3 regions of the Alkalibacillus sp. S2W genome follow, and region 1 is predicted to be linked to each of the others. Evidence: riboswitches for the same ligand, from Rfam matches in the RefSeq annotation. Region 1 holds a riboswitch; each other region holds the start of a gene.
The links. Region 1 has a riboswitch for cobalamin ahead of ACKXGF_RS02315 (ABC transporter substrate-binding protein). Riboswitches for the same ligand answer to the same signal wherever they lie in the genome.
Positions count from the first base shown of each region.

Region 2: it holds a riboswitch for cobalamin, as region 1 does, so the genes downstream of both, ACKXGF_RS03890 (ribonucleoside-diphosphate reductase subunit alpha) here and ACKXGF_RS02315 (ABC transporter substrate-binding protein) in region 1, are expected to answer to the same signal.
Region 3: it holds a riboswitch for cobalamin, as region 1 does, so the genes downstream of both, ACKXGF_RS01165 (acyl-CoA thioesterase) here and ACKXGF_RS02315 (ABC transporter substrate-binding protein) in region 1, are expected to answer to the same signal.

Region 1 is NZ_CP177234.1:418,003-423,585, reverse strand. Features, by position in the region: gene ACKXGF_RS02330 (DUF368 domain-containing protein) at 1-80, opposite strand, end outside; gene ACKXGF_RS02325 (ABC transporter ATP-binding protein) at 158-922, opposite strand; gene ACKXGF_RS02320 (FecCD family ABC transporter permease) at 934-1,974, opposite strand; gene ACKXGF_RS02315 (ABC transporter substrate-binding protein) at 1,999-3,009, opposite strand; cobalamin riboswitch at 3,144-3,329, opposite strand; gene ACKXGF_RS02310 (BMP family lipoprotein) at 3,491-4,438, shown strand; gene ACKXGF_RS02305 (methyl-accepting chemotaxis protein) at 4,458-5,583, shown strand, end outside.
Region 2 is NZ_CP177234.1:709,636-715,218, reverse strand. Features, by position in the region: gene ACKXGF_RS03890 (ribonucleoside-diphosphate reductase subunit alpha) at 1-2,016, opposite strand, end outside; cobalamin riboswitch at 2,156-2,351, opposite strand; tRNA gene ACKXGF_RS03885 (tRNA-Cys) at 2,620-2,693, opposite strand; tRNA gene ACKXGF_RS03880 (tRNA-Gly) at 2,734-2,808, opposite strand; tRNA gene ACKXGF_RS03875 (tRNA-Gln) at 2,812-2,886, opposite strand; tRNA gene ACKXGF_RS03870 (tRNA-His) at 2,895-2,970, opposite strand; tRNA gene ACKXGF_RS03865 (tRNA-Trp) at 2,975-3,048, opposite strand; tRNA gene ACKXGF_RS03860 (tRNA-Tyr) at 3,054-3,139, opposite strand; tRNA gene ACKXGF_RS03855 (tRNA-Phe) at 3,148-3,223, opposite strand; tRNA gene ACKXGF_RS03850 (tRNA-Asp) at 3,251-3,327, opposite strand; tRNA gene ACKXGF_RS03845 (tRNA-Met) at 3,331-3,407, opposite strand; tRNA gene ACKXGF_RS03840 (tRNA-Val) at 3,508-3,583, opposite strand; tRNA gene ACKXGF_RS03835 (tRNA-Glu) at 3,593-3,664, opposite strand; tRNA gene ACKXGF_RS03830 (tRNA-Ser) at 3,675-3,766, opposite strand; tRNA gene ACKXGF_RS03825 (tRNA-Asn) at 3,774-3,848, opposite strand; rRNA gene rrf (5S ribosomal RNA) at 3,883-3,998, opposite strand; rRNA gene ACKXGF_RS03815 (23S ribosomal RNA) at 4,161-5,583, opposite strand, start outside.
Region 3 is NZ_CP177234.1:197,041-202,623, forward strand. Features, by position in the region: gene glmS (glutamine--fructose-6-phosphate transaminase (isomerizing)) at 1-1,231, shown strand, start outside; gene ACKXGF_RS01150 (PadR family transcriptional regulator) at 2,097-2,426, shown strand; gene ACKXGF_RS01155 (permease prefix domain 1-containing protein) at 2,440-3,264, shown strand; gene ACKXGF_RS01160 (hypothetical protein) at 3,277-4,323, shown strand; cobalamin riboswitch at 4,413-4,595, shown strand; gene ACKXGF_RS01165 (acyl-CoA thioesterase) at 4,712-5,206, shown strand; gene ACKXGF_RS01170 (FMN-binding glutamate synthase family protein) at 5,467-5,583, shown strand, end outside.

The DNA.
Region 1 (5,583 bases):
GCAATCGTTCCACCACTTATTCCAGGGACAATATCACTGATCCCCATAATAATACCTCTATATAAATTCCGCCATTCCATACAAACGTCAACTCCTATTCCATGTTACATACCTTCATCTATTCTATTATACATAACATGGTCAGTGGAAGATGCCCTTATAATAAAATTTGTGGAATATCTTTGACAGGATGACGAACGATTTGTGGCGTCGTTCGATAGACGGCTTCTAATGTCTCGGTAGTCAAAATATCATCACTAGACCCTTGCTTGACGATTTCACCTTGGTTAATCAAAATTAACCGATCACAATATTGCGCGGCTAAATTTAAATCATGCAACACCATGAGCACTGTTAAGCCTGTTCGCTCTTGCCAAGCTTTCACGATGTTCAAGACCTCCGTCTGATATCCAATATCTAAAAAGGATGTTGGTTCATCGAGTAATAATAAATCAGGATCCTGAACCATCGCCTTCGCAATCGCGACGCGTTGACGTTCACCACCACTTAGTGTGTCGAGCATTTGGTCTTTTAAATCCGTTAACCCTGTCATAGTTAACACATGATCAACCCGACTTAAATCATCTGCACTTTCACGTTGGAAAAATTTCAAGTGTGGATAACGTCCCATCATCACCGTATCATAAACAGTCATTGGATAAGGTGCGAGTCCATCTTGTGTCAGAACAGACACACGTTGAGCTTTTTTCTTATGCGACCATCGTTTCACGTTTTGGCCAAACAATAACACTTGCCCATCTGTCACCTCATACATCCCTGAAATTAATTTCATTAATGTTGATTTCCCGGCGCCATTTGGACCAATTAACCCAACGCACTGCCCGGCTTCCACATCAAAGGATACATTAGAAACAAGTGTCTGCTCGTCAACGGTTTTCGACACATGTTGTAAGGAAAGCATATCGATTCCTCCTAAAAGTACTCGCGTTTTGCCTGACGCAATAAATAAATGAAAAATGGCGCGCCTAAAAAGGCTGTAATCACACCGAGCGGTAATTCTCGGGGTGCTAGGATGACACGCGCTAATGTATCCGCTCCTACAAGAAATAGCGCGCCTCCAATAATTGATAATGGTAATATCATGCGATAATCAGATCCAACGATTAGCCGAATCATATGGGGTACGACTAGTCCCACAAAACCAATCGCACCTGAAACGGCAACTGCTGCGCCAGTCATGAGCGATGCTAAGATTAGCAGAATAAATCGAGTTCTTTCTACCGATACGCCGGAATGGTGCGCCACTTCCTCACCTAGTCCGAGCATGTTAAGTTCTCTCGTAAACATCATGGCCACAATTGCTGTAAGAGCAATCACTGGTAAAACAACTGCGTTATAACTCCAATCCGTCAACGTCAAGCTACCCATCATCCAAAACACAATCGTCTGCAATTTCTCATTTGCTAATGACATGACCAATGACAAACAGGCACCTAAAAATGCTTGAACAACCACACCTGCTAAGATAATCGTTTCCATTCTGACCTTTTGACCGATTCGAGCAATCGAATAAACGACCATTAATGTCGCAAACCCACATATGAACGCAACGACAGGTAATGTCATCTGCCCAATCCAAACCATTTGGATACCAAACACAAACGTCATTGCTGCGCCAAATGATGCTCCTGATGAAACACCTAATATAAACGGATCAGCTAACGGATTGCGTAACACTCCTTGATAAAGCGCCCCTGCTAAAGCTAATGCCGCCCCTACAACAGAAGCAAGTAAGATCCGTGGCATCCGCAAATCTAACACGATCGTCGCTGTTGAATCAGGCCAATCACGCTCGATCCAGTCCCCCATAATCGGGACGTGTGACAATATAACTCGCCAAACAGTCGTAAACGATATTTGGGCTGACCCCAGTGATATGGATAACCCCATTAATATCACTAAACCTATTAATAAACTGATCATCGTTAGCCATAAGGTCGAACGCTTTGCCATCATCAACATCCATTCATTTTACACTTATTCCATCTCTTCTGGATACAATATTTCTGCCAGTCTCTCTACACCTTGAGCCAAACGCGGTCCAGGTCGTGAAAGAAGGCTGTTTTTAACATCATAAATTTCCTCATTCTGAACAGCTGAAATACTATCCCAACCATCACGGTTCATGATTGTTTCGTGTGCACCTTCTGTCGTTTCACCATATGTCGTAATAATGACATCTGGATTTTGTTCAATAACGACCTCTTCACTTACTTGTGGCCAACCTTCTTGATCGGCGATGATATTCTTACCACCTGCTAATGTTAGAACCTCATGTATGAAAGATCCTTCACCGCCAGAAAATAGTTCCGGTCCTACTTCAATCCACACTTTTTTACGTTCTTCTTCAGGAATATCACTTACCTTATCTTGAACATCACTGACCGTTGTCTTCATACCATCAATGACATCCTGAGCTTGGTTCATTTGACCAGTAGCTTGACCAACTAGTTCAATATCGTGATACACCTCTTCTAAACTTTGAGAACCAATAACTAACACCTTTAATCCGGCTTCACGCATAGCATCAATATCGTCAGCATTTTGAACATCCGCGACGACTAAATCTGGTTCTAAACTAACAATTTTTTCGATATTCAGATTCATATCCCCGACTGTTTCAACGTCGTTTACCTCTTCAGGATAATCTGCCCATTCAGACACACCATCTACCTGATCACCAGCACCTACTGAGTATACAACCTCTGTCGCGCTTGGAATGACGGACACGATTGATTCGGGTTCTTCTTCAATTGTTACCTCAGTATCTGTACGATCAGTTAACGTCACGGGATACGACTGTTCCTCAGATTCACTGGATTCATCGGATTCTCCAGTTTCATTCGATTCATTTTCAGTTGTCTCTTCTCCGCTGTTTTCTCCATTACTCGCCTCTTCGGACCCCTCATCGCTTTGGCAAGCTGTTAACCCGACAGCTAACACGATTAATAACGTGAGAAGCCATTTTTTCAAGTTGCTTTGCATCATCTGTACCGCTTCCTTTCTATGATAAAAAATGCGCTTATTTCCTCCATGGACAGAAGAAAACAAGCGCATGTCGCTTTACTATATACAAATCAATCGATCGATTGATATATAGCGTTCCCTTTAGCCCCGAAGGAAATCAGCTAAAATATATAGGCAGGTTTCCTGACTCAGGATCTTAGCGTCTAACCCCTTCCCGTCGATTCGACAGTGGTTTGGTTAGTTGCTCCTCTACACAGTGGCGGGACCGCGCCGGATTCACACCGGACTTCCCTATTAAGTGAATGCTACTCGTCATTCACACCTATATATTTTATTGATTAAATTAATCTAATTTTAATCTTAAGCTGAAAGGTCATCAACGTCAAACAAATTTTGTTATTTTCTTGAATATTAACTTTAAAAAATGATTCGCTGTCCGATATTAATCTAGTAAGAAATATCGATGAAATTCGACATATTTATTAAGTTTAGGAGGTTGATTATGAAACGAATCAAAATCACTGTTCTACTACTATTCACACTAATGATGACAGTCGCATGTTCATCAAACAGTGAGAATATAGACTCAAGTGAGGACACCCTAAGTGCTGGGCTTCTCGTCACAGAAAGCGGTATTGGTGATAATGCCTTTAGTGACTTAGCCTTCCAAGGATTAACACAAGCACGAGATGAATTAAATGTGGTTTTTGATTACCGCGAACCATTAGATGAGAACTATGAAGAGAAGCTTCAACAGCTCATCGACCAAGACCATGATGTCATCTTTGGTCTCAGCTTCACAACGTCACCTGCCATTAAGGCAAAAGCAGAGGAATATCCAGACCAACAATTTGTCGTGATTGATGACACGATTGACCTACCAAATGTGACGTCAATTACCTTTAAAGAAGATGAAGGTAGCCGTCTTATCGGCTTAATTGCAGGAATGCGCACAGATAGTGACGTCGTCGGTTTTATCGGTGGTGTTGAAAGTGACGTGATCCAGAAATTCGAAGATGGTTTTAAACAAGGTGTTCAAGAAGCCAATCCAGATGCTGAGATTTTAACTGAGTACGCCGGAACTTTCGATGATGACCAATTAGGGGCTGAGATCGCTAGTAATATGATTGATGAAGGAGCCGATTACATATTCCCATCTGCAGGTTTTACTGGAACAGGTGCTTTACAAGAAGCACAAAGTCAGGGCATTCATGCATTTGGTGTCGATACGGACCAATACACGATTGCTGAAGATGCCGTTGTTTCATCCATGGTCAAGAACGTCAATATTGCCATTTATAATGTAATGGAACAGCTCAGTAACGGTGAATCACTAGAAGGAAATCACCGCGAATTAGGACTAGAAGAAGAAGGGGTTGGTTTAGCGCCAATTCGCGTCATAGAGCTAACGGATCAACAACAACAGACCTTAGATGATGCACAAAATTAATCCGGAAAGGAGTCTTTGAATGTCCATTAAAAAACGATTGTACATAATGACATTGACACCGCTTATATTGAGTTTACTAATCGTGTCATTTATTGCTTATCAGATGATTAATTTACAAGATTCATCACAAGATGACATTGATGTCTTACTTGAAAGTAAAGATATCTATTCTCAGCTTCAATCTACTGAACAGGCTTTGTCTACTTACTTCTACAGCCCTTCTGCAGCAACGAAACAAGAGGCTGAATTGCAAGTAGAGCAAACAAATGAAACAATTCAAGGGATTATGGATTTAGTTGAGACAGAGGAGCAACAACGCTGGGCTAGCCAAGCGCAAGAAAAATATTCGAATTGGCAAACAGCAACCAATGAAGCGCTCGAATCTGAGAATATGAACAACGTCCAACAGCAAGCATTAAGAACTGCTGGACTTGTGAATGATGCCTACATGTTAGAACGTGCGAGTAATAATTGGTATGATCAGAATATCGAAGAACAGCAAAATATGATCAGTGGAATACTGATGATTATTTTAATCGCGAGTATGATCTTGATTATCTTCACATTATTCTTAACCCTTAGATTATCGAACCGCATTGCTAACCCACTACAAGCATTATCACGACAAGCACAAGAAGCAGCTTCTGGTAAACTATCATTAGACATTGACGTTGATGAGAAAGAAAAAGATGAAGTCGGCCAGCTTAAGCGTTCATTTAAGACGATGATTGAAAACTTAAAGGACACCGTCGAATCCATCCATTCTATTAATCGACGTGTAGACGACTTTAGTACACAACTAAACGATGAAATTAAAAGTTTAACAGAGGGCAGTGAACAAGTCGCAAGTTCTACCGATGAATTAGCTCAAGGTAGTCAATCAATTTCTAACGATGTCCAAGATGCGGTGACACTCGTTGAAAATATGCAACATGATTTTGAAGCAAATGCTGAAGAAAGTGACGCCGCCAATGAAGAAAGTACCCATGCACAACAAGCTGTCCAAGACGGGCATAAAGCACTTGTCTCACAGAAAACCATTATGGATCAGAACCAAGAAGCAATGGCAGAAGTTCGTTCCTCAGTAGAACAATTCACGCATTACACGGAGCAGATTGAACAAGCTGTTGCACTTGTAAACGATA
Region 2 (5,583 bases), 290 kb from region 1:
CGTAACCGGAATCTTGTAGTCTTTCTTTTCTTCGGAATAAAACTTTTTAAAAATCGGATCAATGCTTGCCGTGCTACCTGCAATAATACTCGTACTTGAATTCGGTGCGACAGCCATTAAATAGCCATTTCTAAGACCATATGTCTGCACGTCCTGTTTCAACTTATTCCATGCATCACCCGTATAATCTTTATTGTCAAAATAACGTCCATCATGCCATTTTGAACCTTCAAACAATGGGTAAGCCCCCTTCTCTTGCGCTAACTCCATACTTGCTTGAATCGTTAAATAGGCAATCTTCTCATATAACTCATCCGCAAACTGCACGGCTTCTTCAGACTCCCAAGCAATTTTGTTTAGAGCGAGTAAATGATGATACCCAAACGTCCCTAATCCGACAGCACGATATTTCTGATTCGTCATTTGTGCCTGCAACACAGGAATATTGTTCAAATCAATCACATTATCTAACATACGGACTTGAATCGGAATCAAACGCTCAAGAACATCTGCAGGGACTGCTTTACCTAAGTTGATACTCGATAAATTACAAACAACAAAGTCTCCAGGCGATTTCGTCACAACGATTTTCCCGTCTTCAGTATGTTGCTCATCGACGGTCGTTGCACTTTGATTCTGCATGATCTCAGTACAAAGGTTCGAGCAATAAATCATGCCAGCGTGACTATTCGGATTTTGCCTGTTTGCCTCATCACGGTAAAACATATAAGGTGTCCCTGTTTCTAATTGACTCACCATAATCCGTTTCATCACATCAATCGCAGGAACCGTCTCTTTTGTTAAATCAGGATGGTTCACACACGCTTCATATTTCTCTCTAAATGACCCAGCACCTTGTTCTTCATCATAATAATCTTCTAAACTAAAGCCCATCACATCTCGAACTTCATGCGGATCAAACAAGTACCAATTTTCACGTGCCTCCACTTTCTCCATGAAAAGATCAGGCAATGTCACACCTGTAAACAAATCATGCGTACGTTGACGTTCGTCACCATTATTTAGTTTCGCATCTAAAAACTTAAATATATCCTGATGCCAGATATCCAAATAAACCGCAATAGCACCCTGTCGTTGACCGAGTTGATCAACACTAACTGCCGTGTTATTTAATTGCTTCATCCATGGCATCACACCACTTGAAACACCTTTAAAGCCTTTAATCGAACTACCGTGTGAACGAATCTTGCCCAGATAAACACCTATGCCGCCACCATTTTTCGATAGGTTCGCTATATCCGTATTCGAATCATAAATCCCTTGCAAACTATCATCAACGGTATCGATAAAACAGCTAGACAATTGACCATATGATTTACCTGCATTTGCTAATGTTGGTGTTGCAACGGTCATATAAAGATTGCTCAAAGCCCAATACGCTTCTTCAACCCATTCCATACGTTTCGATTCCGGCTCATTCATCATTAACGTCAATGCAATCGTCATAAAGCGTTCTTGAGGCAATTCATAAACGCGTCCTTCATGATCCGTTGCCAAATAACGATCAGCCAATGTTCTCAATCCTATATACGTAAAGTAACGATCTCGTTCTGGATCAATCATATTCTCAGCTTGCTTCAGTTCTTCAGCCGTATATGACGTTAAAATATCACCACTGTAAATTTGTTTTTGAGTTAATACATGTTGTAAGTCATAATAAGAACCATAACGCTCTCTCGCCTCGTATTCTCTGTTTTGTCCTGCTTCTTTGTATAACTGTTCTAAGTAAATATTGGCACACACAAAAGTCCAGTCAGGTTCCTCTGGGCTAATTAAATCAAGGCCCCGCAATAATAATTCATTTGTTATTTGAGCTTTTGTCACTTCGTCCTTGCTACCAATAGCCGTCAACACTTTGTCTTCGTAAAGCTCTACGTCTAAATGATCGTACCCCTTTGTAACGCGTTCAATAAACCCCCGTAAACGCTCTTCTAAAAATGTTTCCTGATTTTGTCCTGTGACCACTTTCGTTACTACTTTAGTTACTGTATCCATTCTGTCACGCCTCCCTAAACAAAAAAATTCGCTTCCAACGAGGTTGAAAGCGAATAAAACGACCTATATGACAATAGTAGGATTCTTAGCCTACCTGTAATCACCTGTGTCGTTCCATTCTCTTTCACCCCGAAGACAATGTAACTCGGCTCATACAGACAGGTCTCCTGACTTACGCTTCACTTTACTATGGGCCTTCCCTTATAAGCAGCATTAACTAATCTTATAAAGTGGCAAACCCATTTCATCCACGTTTACAGTTGCGGGGGCAGTTTTGGATTCTCACCAAATTCCCTATTAAGCCTCATAAAGGCATCCGTATAAGCTGAATACAATATGTAGTTTTAAATTAAATAAAAACAACTATATATAGAGTTTAACTAATAATCATTTAAAACACAAGAGATTTTTAGCACTTTATTTATTAAGCATTTTTAAAAATAAACTCATCTCGTTACAAATTACGTTAGAACAATAATAGTTAAAATACGTACTTAGATCATTATCGAATTCCTAACAAAAGATAAAAGTAAATTTATAATAAAAAAAAGCTGATAAACAGATTGTCTACCAACTTGGCTTATGTAATCATATAAAAATTTTTGGAGGCGGCAACCGGATTCGAACCGGTGATAAAGGTTTTGCAGACCTCTGCCTTACCACTTGGCTATGCCGCCATCTAAAGCGGATTATTCGAGAAGTCTAAACTTAAAAAAATGGAGCGGAAGACGGGATTCGAACCCGCGACCCCCACCTTGGCAAGGTGGTGTTCTACCGCTGAACTACTTCCGCTAGTGGCTGGGCCAGTAGGATTCGAACCTACGCATGACGGCACCAAAAGCCGTTGCCTTACCGCTTGGCCATGGCCCAATGTCAAATGGGGCGACCGGAGGGATTCGAACCCTCGAGTGCCGGAGCCACAATCCGGTGCGTTAACCTCTTCGCCACGACCGCCATATGGCAGGGGTAGTAGGAATCGAACCCACATCAAAGGTTTTGGAGACCTTCGTTTTACCATTAAACTATACCCCTATAAGTGGTGGAGGGGGACGGATTCGAACCGCCGAACTCTGAGAGAGCGGATTTACAGTCCGCCGCGTTTGGCCAACTTCGCTACCCCTCCAAAACAAATGGTGGCTCGGGACGGATTCGAACCGCCGACACACGGATTTTCAGTCCGTTGCTCTACCGACTGAGCTACCGAGCCATATGTACTACTATTTAAATTTTAAAATGGCGGTCCGGACGGGACTCGAACCCGCGACCTCCTGCGTGACAGGCAGGCATTCTAACCATCTGAACTACCGGACCTTTTGGTTGCGGGGGTAGGATTTGAACCTACGACCTCCGGGTTATGAGCCCGACGAGCTACCAGACTGCTCCACCCCGCGATATTGTCTGCTTTTCATATTGAAAACAGATTAAGTTTAGAAAGATGACACGTTTATTAGTTTACGATTTTTTAAAATGAAAGTCAACTAATAATTTCAATGGTGGAGGATGGCGGGCTCGAACCACCGACCCCTTGCTTGTAAGGCAAGTGCTCTCCCAACTGAGCTAATCCTCCGATCAGGAATGACCCGTACGGGACTCGAACCCGTGTTACCGCCGTGAAAGAGCGGTGTCTTAACCGCTTGACCAACGGGCCGTATAATTAATGGCGGAGAGCGAGGGATTCGAACCCTCGAGACCGCGGTAGCGGCCTACACGATTTCCAATCGTGCTCCTTCGACCACTCGGACAGCTCTCCAAAAAAATGGCTCCAGCGGCAGGATTCGAACCTGCGACCAATCGGTTAACAGCCGATTGCTCTACCTCTGAGCTACGCTGGAATATTTTCAACTGTCCTTGAAGGAGAATTGATCAGCCCGGCGACGTCCTACTCTCGCAGGGGAAGAACCCCAACTACCATCGGCGCTAGAGAGCTTAACTGCTGTGTTCGGCATGGGAACAGGTGTGACCTCTCTGCCATAATCACCGGACAAATAATTATGTACCAACTTCATGGCGACATGTTTAATTATATTCACCTTCGAAGAAAATTTCAAGGTTAAAATGAAATTTAATTCCTCTTAAAAAGGGTACAAGTACCCTCAAAACTAGATAAGATGATACCGTGCAACGTCGACCAGGCGTCTTAACCGTTAGTTAAGTCCTCGATCGATTAGTATCCGTCAGCTCCACGTGTCACCACGCTTCCACCTCGGACCTATCAACCTCATCGTCTCTGAGGGATCTTACTTGCTCGAGGCAATGGGAAATCTCATCTTGAGGGGGGCTTCATGCTTAGATGCTTTCAGCACTTATCCCGACCACACGTAGCTACCCAGCAGTGCTCCTGGTGGAACAACTGGTACACCAGCGGTGTGTCCATCCCGGTCCTCTCGTACTAAGGACAGCTCCTCTCAAATTTCCAACGCCCACGACAGATAGGGACCGAACTGTCTCACGACGTTCTGAACCCAGCTCGCGTACCGCTTTAATGGGCGAACAGCCCAACCCTTGGGACCGACTACAGCCCCAGGATGCGATGAGCCGACATCGAGGTGCCAAACCTCCCCGTCGATGTGGACTCTTGGGGGAGATAAGCCTGTTATCCCCGGGGTAGCTTTTATCCGTTGAGCGACGGCCCTTCCATGCGGAACCGCCGGATCACTAAGCCCGACTTTCGTCCCTGCTCGACTTGTAAGTCTCGCAGTCAAGCTCCCTTCTGCCTTTACACTCTGCGAATGATTTCCAACCATTCTGAGGGAACCTTTGGGCGCCTCCGTTACTCTTTGGGAGGCGACCGCCCCAGTCAAACTGCCCACCTGACACTGTCTCCGAACCGGATCACGGCTCGGGGTTAGAATGTCCGTACAGCCAGGGTGGTATCCCACCGGCGCCTCCGCCGAAGCTTGCGCTCCGGCATCTTAGGCTCCCACCTATCCTGTACAAGCTGTACCAACATTCAATATCAGGCTACAGTAAAGCTCCACGGGGTCTTTCCGTCTTGTCGCGGGTAATGCGCATTTTCACGCATAGTATAATTTCACCGGGTCTCTCGTTGAGACAGTGCCCAAGTCGTTGCACCTTTCGTGCGGGTCGGAACTTACCCGACAAGGAATTTCGCTACCTTAGGACCGTTATAGTTACGGCCGCCGTTTACTGGGGCTTCGGTTCAACGCTTTGTCCCGAAGGACGAACGCATCCCCTTAACCTTCCAGCACCGGGCAGGTGTCAGCCCCTATACTTCGCCTTACGGCTTCGCAGAGACCTGTGTTTTTGATAAACAGTCGCTTGGGCCTTTTCACTGCGGCTCCCTAGGCCGTAGCCTAGATGAGCACCCCTTCTCCCGAGGTTACGGGGTCATTTTGCCGAGTTCCTTAACGAGAGTTCTCCCGATCACCTTAGGATACTCTCCTCGCCTACCTGTGTCGGTTTGCGGTACGGGCACCTCTTTCCTCACTAGAGGCTTTTCTAGGCAGTGTGAAATCCGGGACTTCGGTACTTATGTTCCCTCCCCATCACAGATCATGCGTCCGATGGACGGATTTGCCTATCCATCACACTCTCTGCTTGGGCGTG
Region 3 (5,583 bases), 220 kb from region 1:
TGACTCTATGGCTATGCTACAAGTAACGGATCAATTTGTTGAGCTTATGGACGGTGAAGTTGTGCTTGTCAAACAAGACAATGTTGAAATCCAGAAGCTTGACGGGACAACAGTTGAACGCGATCCATTTACGGCTCAAATTGATGCAAGCGACATTGAAAAAGGGACGTACCCACATTTCATGTTAAAAGAAATTGATGAACAGCCTTTTGCAATGCGTAAAATCATTCAAGAATATCAAGATGATAACGATGAGATTAAACTAGAAGAAGACGTACGCCAAGCGATGGCTAACAGTGATCGTGTTTATATTATTGCAGCAGGTACGAGTTATCACGCAGGTTTAATCGGTAAAGAATTTTTAGAGAAGATTGCGCAAGTGCCAACTGAAGTGCATATTGCCAGTGAATTCTCTTACAATATGCCATTATTATCTGAAAAACCATTATTTGTGTTCATTTCACAAAGTGGTGAAACGGCTGACTTACGTTCAGTTTTAGTTGAAACAAATCGTTTAGGTCATCCCGCACTGACGATGACCAACGTACCAGGATCAACCCTTTCTCGTGAATCAGATTACACGTTACATTTACACGCAGGACCTGAAATTGCCGTCGCATCAACGAAAGCTTATACAGCACAGATGGCCGTTTTAGCGATCCTAGCCGTTGATACAGCACGTGCGAAAGGTCTAACGCTCGACTTCGATCCATTGAAAGAACTTGGCATTGTCGGTAATGCGATGGAAGCTTTATGCGATCAGAAAGAAGAATTCGACCAGATTGCACGCGATTATTTATCAACAACGCGCAACTGCTTCTTTATCGGACGTGGCTTAGACTACTTTGTCGGATTAGAAGGCGCATTAAAACTAAAAGAAATCTCTTATATTCAAGCAGAAGGTTTCGCAGGTGGCGAGCTCAAACACGGTACGATTGCTCTTATTGAAGACGGAACCCCCGTCATTGCGCTTGCGACACAAGAACACGTCGACGGCTCAATCCGTTCCAACGTACAAGAAGTCGTGGCACGTGGCGCGAATGCATGCATCATTAGCCCAGAACACTTAACCCGTGAAGGCGATGCATTCTCCATTCCAACCGTGCATCCACTATTAGCACCACTTGTGTCGGTGTTACCAATGCAATTGATTTCGTATTACGCAGCATTACACCGTGACTGCGACGTGGATAAACCACGTAACTTAGCGAAAAGTGTGACGGTGGAGTAGTAAGTGATTGATGGAGAGACTATATTTGTCTCCCCAAAACTCAAACTTACCATTTGGAACTCAAATTTACTTCGTGAAACTGAAACTTACCAGATGAGAGTAGAAGCCCGCGGGTAAGAACAAGTATAGAGCAGGAAAACAGGAAGAGCTGATGTCGTTGTAACAGACGATGTCAGTTCTTTTTTTGTCTTCTCTCCCGCTTCATCTCAAGAGATCATCTCAACTGCTTCACCCCTTGTCATGTCTAATCTCAAGCCGCCTTCAACAAATCCCTCAGCATCCTTTTCTCCTTTGATCTCATAAGCCCTCCGGCTTCCTAATTACCTATTCCTATTCATCCCTTACGCCCTTTTCACTCTGCCCTCTACTCATCTACTTCTGGTAACTTTGAGTTCCATTTCAGCCTACTTACTCGACAGGTTTCGACACGAAAAATCGGCGATTTTGTGGTAAGTTTGAGTTAAATCGGAAATTAGACAAAATAGGGTTGAGGGCTGTTGTGGTGAGGGTTTAAGGGTGATTTGGGCGTGGTAAATTTGAGTTTCAAAGGCACAATATTTGTCTCCCCAACACTGAAACTTAATAGAAGAGAATAGAGATCTGCAGGTAAAAGCAGGATCAAAGGAAGAGCTGATGTCGTTATAACAGACGATGTTAGTTCTTTTTTTAGCATCAAAATAATGCTTGCCTGCCAGCTTGCTAAATGACAACAGTTTGTAAGAGCGATTTTAATTAGCGAAACCTTAATCACCATTCAGTTTCTCATACTTTTATCATAACGTATGGAAATTTACACGAACCCTTGTAATACGAGGTATAACATTTTATACTGTAACTATATTCCAGCGAAAGGGAAGAGTAGGTTATGGATAAAGAAATGATGAAGGGAAACATTGATTTGATTCTGTTGTCATTGATTGCAGAAAGGGATTTGTATGGGTACGAAATGACGAAGAGGCTTAAACGTTTGAGTGATGAAGCGTATAGCATGAGTGAAGGAACGTTATACCCAGCGCTAAAAAGAATGGAACGCAAGGGTTGGGTGACTTCGTACTGGAGCGCCCCGGAAGGTGAAAGACGGAAAAAATATTACACGATGACCAAAGAAGGCGAAACCGAACTTGAGCGTAAGCAAAAAGATTGGGCATCGATTCAAAGTCTGCTTCATAAGGCTAGAAGATCGTATGACACGTAAGCTGGAGGTTTATGTGAAGCGGATCGCCGCACAGACTGACTGCAGTCGCTCTGAGCAAGAAGATCTGTATGAAGAGATGTTAACACACGTTCTAATGCGACGCGATGAAGAAATGGAAGCAGGCAAAACGGAAAAGGAAGCGGAGGAAGAGGCGATGAAAATGTTTGGGAAAGAGGCTCATATCGGAGATGGTTTACAACAGGTGATGTTTCCGTACCGCCGAGAGTTGCTGCTCTTACTTTCCTTACTCGGTTTTTTGTTTACATTTGGAAAATATGCAATGGTCCTTGTTCAAGATCAGACAGCCCTTTGGTATCTTTTCGTCGGAATTGTTGGTCATTCGATTGTACTGTTTTTTGCATTGAACCGTACTTTTGTCGTCAACCGGAAGCTTTGGCTGGCACTTGGTTTGGTACTGAACCTATTGTTTCTTATGACTCAATGGTCGACTTATTATAATTTCTCAATTCCGGCACTTCTTTTGATGTTACTGCTCAATTTGTACCTTTTGTACCGGACAGTTTTGACGTATGAACGCCATAAAGACCAAATAGTGTCCCGGCGAATCATCCATATCGTCAATATTACGCTTTCTCTCGTCGGTGGGCTAGCAGCATTGTATATTTACCTTATGGCTATGGGATTTGGCGCTCCTGCTACTATTTTGTTAAATGTGTTTATTCCTATGGCCTTATGGGCAGTGCTTTATACGGTTCAGATAAGGTTGCTTCCTCGTTATCCGAAACTGATGGTTGGAAGCTTGGCTCTTACCGTTCTCATTCTGGCTTACATGTTTTGGCCGTTTATCGTTCCATCTGTGATGGGGTTGTTTGAATAAGGAGGCAATCAAATGAATAAAAAAGGAATGTTTATTGTATTCGGTTTCATTATTGTTGTGACAGTCGGTTTTGCCACGGCGGGAGGCATAGTGGAATCCAGTCAAAACACAAAGCCGTCTTTTACCGGCGAATACAACGTCGCATCAGATGGGCGTATCGCTTATGTGATGGAATCAGACGGCAGACAGACCCTGTATTTGAAGGATCGCGAAGCAGAACATCTTGAAGTCTACGCGGCCGAAGAATCTAAGAAGTTGTGGAGTCCAGTGTTCAACGAAAACGGCGATTTGTCTGTTGTTGAAACGACGGGTTACCCGGAAGCTCCCTCTGGTAAACAAGAATTTCAGCTTGAACACAGCGATGTTCATACGATTTCCGAGGAAGGTGGAGATGTAGAAACCGTTTTACAGGTACGTGGTGTTATCACTGATCTCGTGAAGGATCCGGCACATAACCGCTGGATTATCAATGGTATCCATCTCAGTACGCAAGGGGAGCCAGAAGAAGGGTTCATACCTTACGCATCGGGTTTATATACGTTGAAGCCGAACGGTGATTTTGAAGAAATACAGTCGTTTGAGACGTATTCACCAAGTTCGCTGAGCATAGCAGAGAATGGGAAAAGAATGCTCATGGTGCTACCTGATGATTATGAAAATGCCACGCCTGATTCGATGTTTGAATCTGTGGAACGGATTTATGAAATGAACATCGAAAAGCCGGAGGAGATGAAGGTCATATCTAATAAAGACAGTGAAGTCCCGATCAGTGAAGTAGTGTGGATGGAAAATCAAAATAAATTATTATACCAGACAATCATGAATTACGGGGAAGACGGTTTGTATGAGTATGACATGGTATCGTATGATCGTTCATCTGAAGAAGAAGGAGATCGCCTTCGCATTAATGATTCCGTACAGCATGCAAAGCTCAGAAGAGACAACACACTTTTGTATTATGTGAAAGAGGTGAGCGAAGGGAACCAGTCAGAAACCTTTGAACTGTTCCAGTATCGCCTAGAGAGTGGGGAAGAAGAAAAAGTTGAGCTTCCATCGTAACTCTTTTGAATACTTCTTTTTTACAAATTCAATTGACAAGACGTTTGAAGTAGATATACATTAGAAGATAAGGCATTGCCTTGAGTTGAAAACTGAATGCGTTCAATGGTGGCTTTATGATAAAGCTGAAAAGGGAAGACCGGTGAAATTCCGGCACGGTCCCGCCACTGTAAAGATGATTCATATAGGTGGATCCCACTGTTCATAGAACGGGAAGGGCTATATGAAGATGATTCTGAGTCAGGAGACCTGCCATTGGAAAGAACATTTGATCCTACGGGAGATAGGAGGGTGTTACATGTGACTAGGCCAGCAAGTGATTGCTGGACAAATTTGTATGTAATCTTAAATGCCCAAGTGCACCTTCTTTTAGGAGGTGTATTTTTTTATGGGGGAAGAGAGGAGAAATGGTGTGGAACCACTACCTATAAGTTATTCGAGAATGTCTCAAACAAGATTAGTATTACCACCAGATACGAATCATATGGATACGATATTTGGTGGGAAAGTTTTAGCCTATATTGATGAAATTGCTGCGTTAACAGCGATGAAACATTCTGGCAATGTGGTTGTTACAGCATCCATTGATTCAGTCGATTTTATATCATCAGCTCAGGTTGGTGATGCCTTAACTTTGGAAGCTATCGTGACTAGTACTGGACGAACATCGATGGAAGTGTATGTGAAAGTATTTGCTGATAATTTATTACTTGGCAAAAAAGTACTGACTACAGAATCGTTTATGTCGATGGTGGCGGTAGATCGTGATCGGAATCCGACTGAAGTGCCTGGGGTTATTCCAGAAACTGAGGAGGAGTGTCGGTTGTATGAAACTGCAAATTCGAGAAAAGAACTTCGAAAAAATCGGATGCGTTTGAAATGAAAAAACGGAGTAATAAAAATATTCGATGTCTAAAATAAATTAAACGTAAATTAGGAAGTAGGCATCGAAGGATCATTTAGATTTTAATGGACATTTACCATCTATTCCAGAATAGACACGGAAGAACTGAGATCAACTCTCAGTTCTTTTTTTATATCAGCCTCTTAATTAAACAAACATTCAATTATGATGGATAAATTTAATGAAAAAGCAAAAATTACTATGTAGGGTAGGTATTTCGAAAAAGTGGAGGAAGTCATATGAATGTCGCGAACGTTTTAACGATTATTGGATTTGCATTATTAATGATTATTCTATTGGCTATTGGAGTTATTGCATTTTATTTAATCAGGGTCGATCGAACGCAAAAGCAGCAT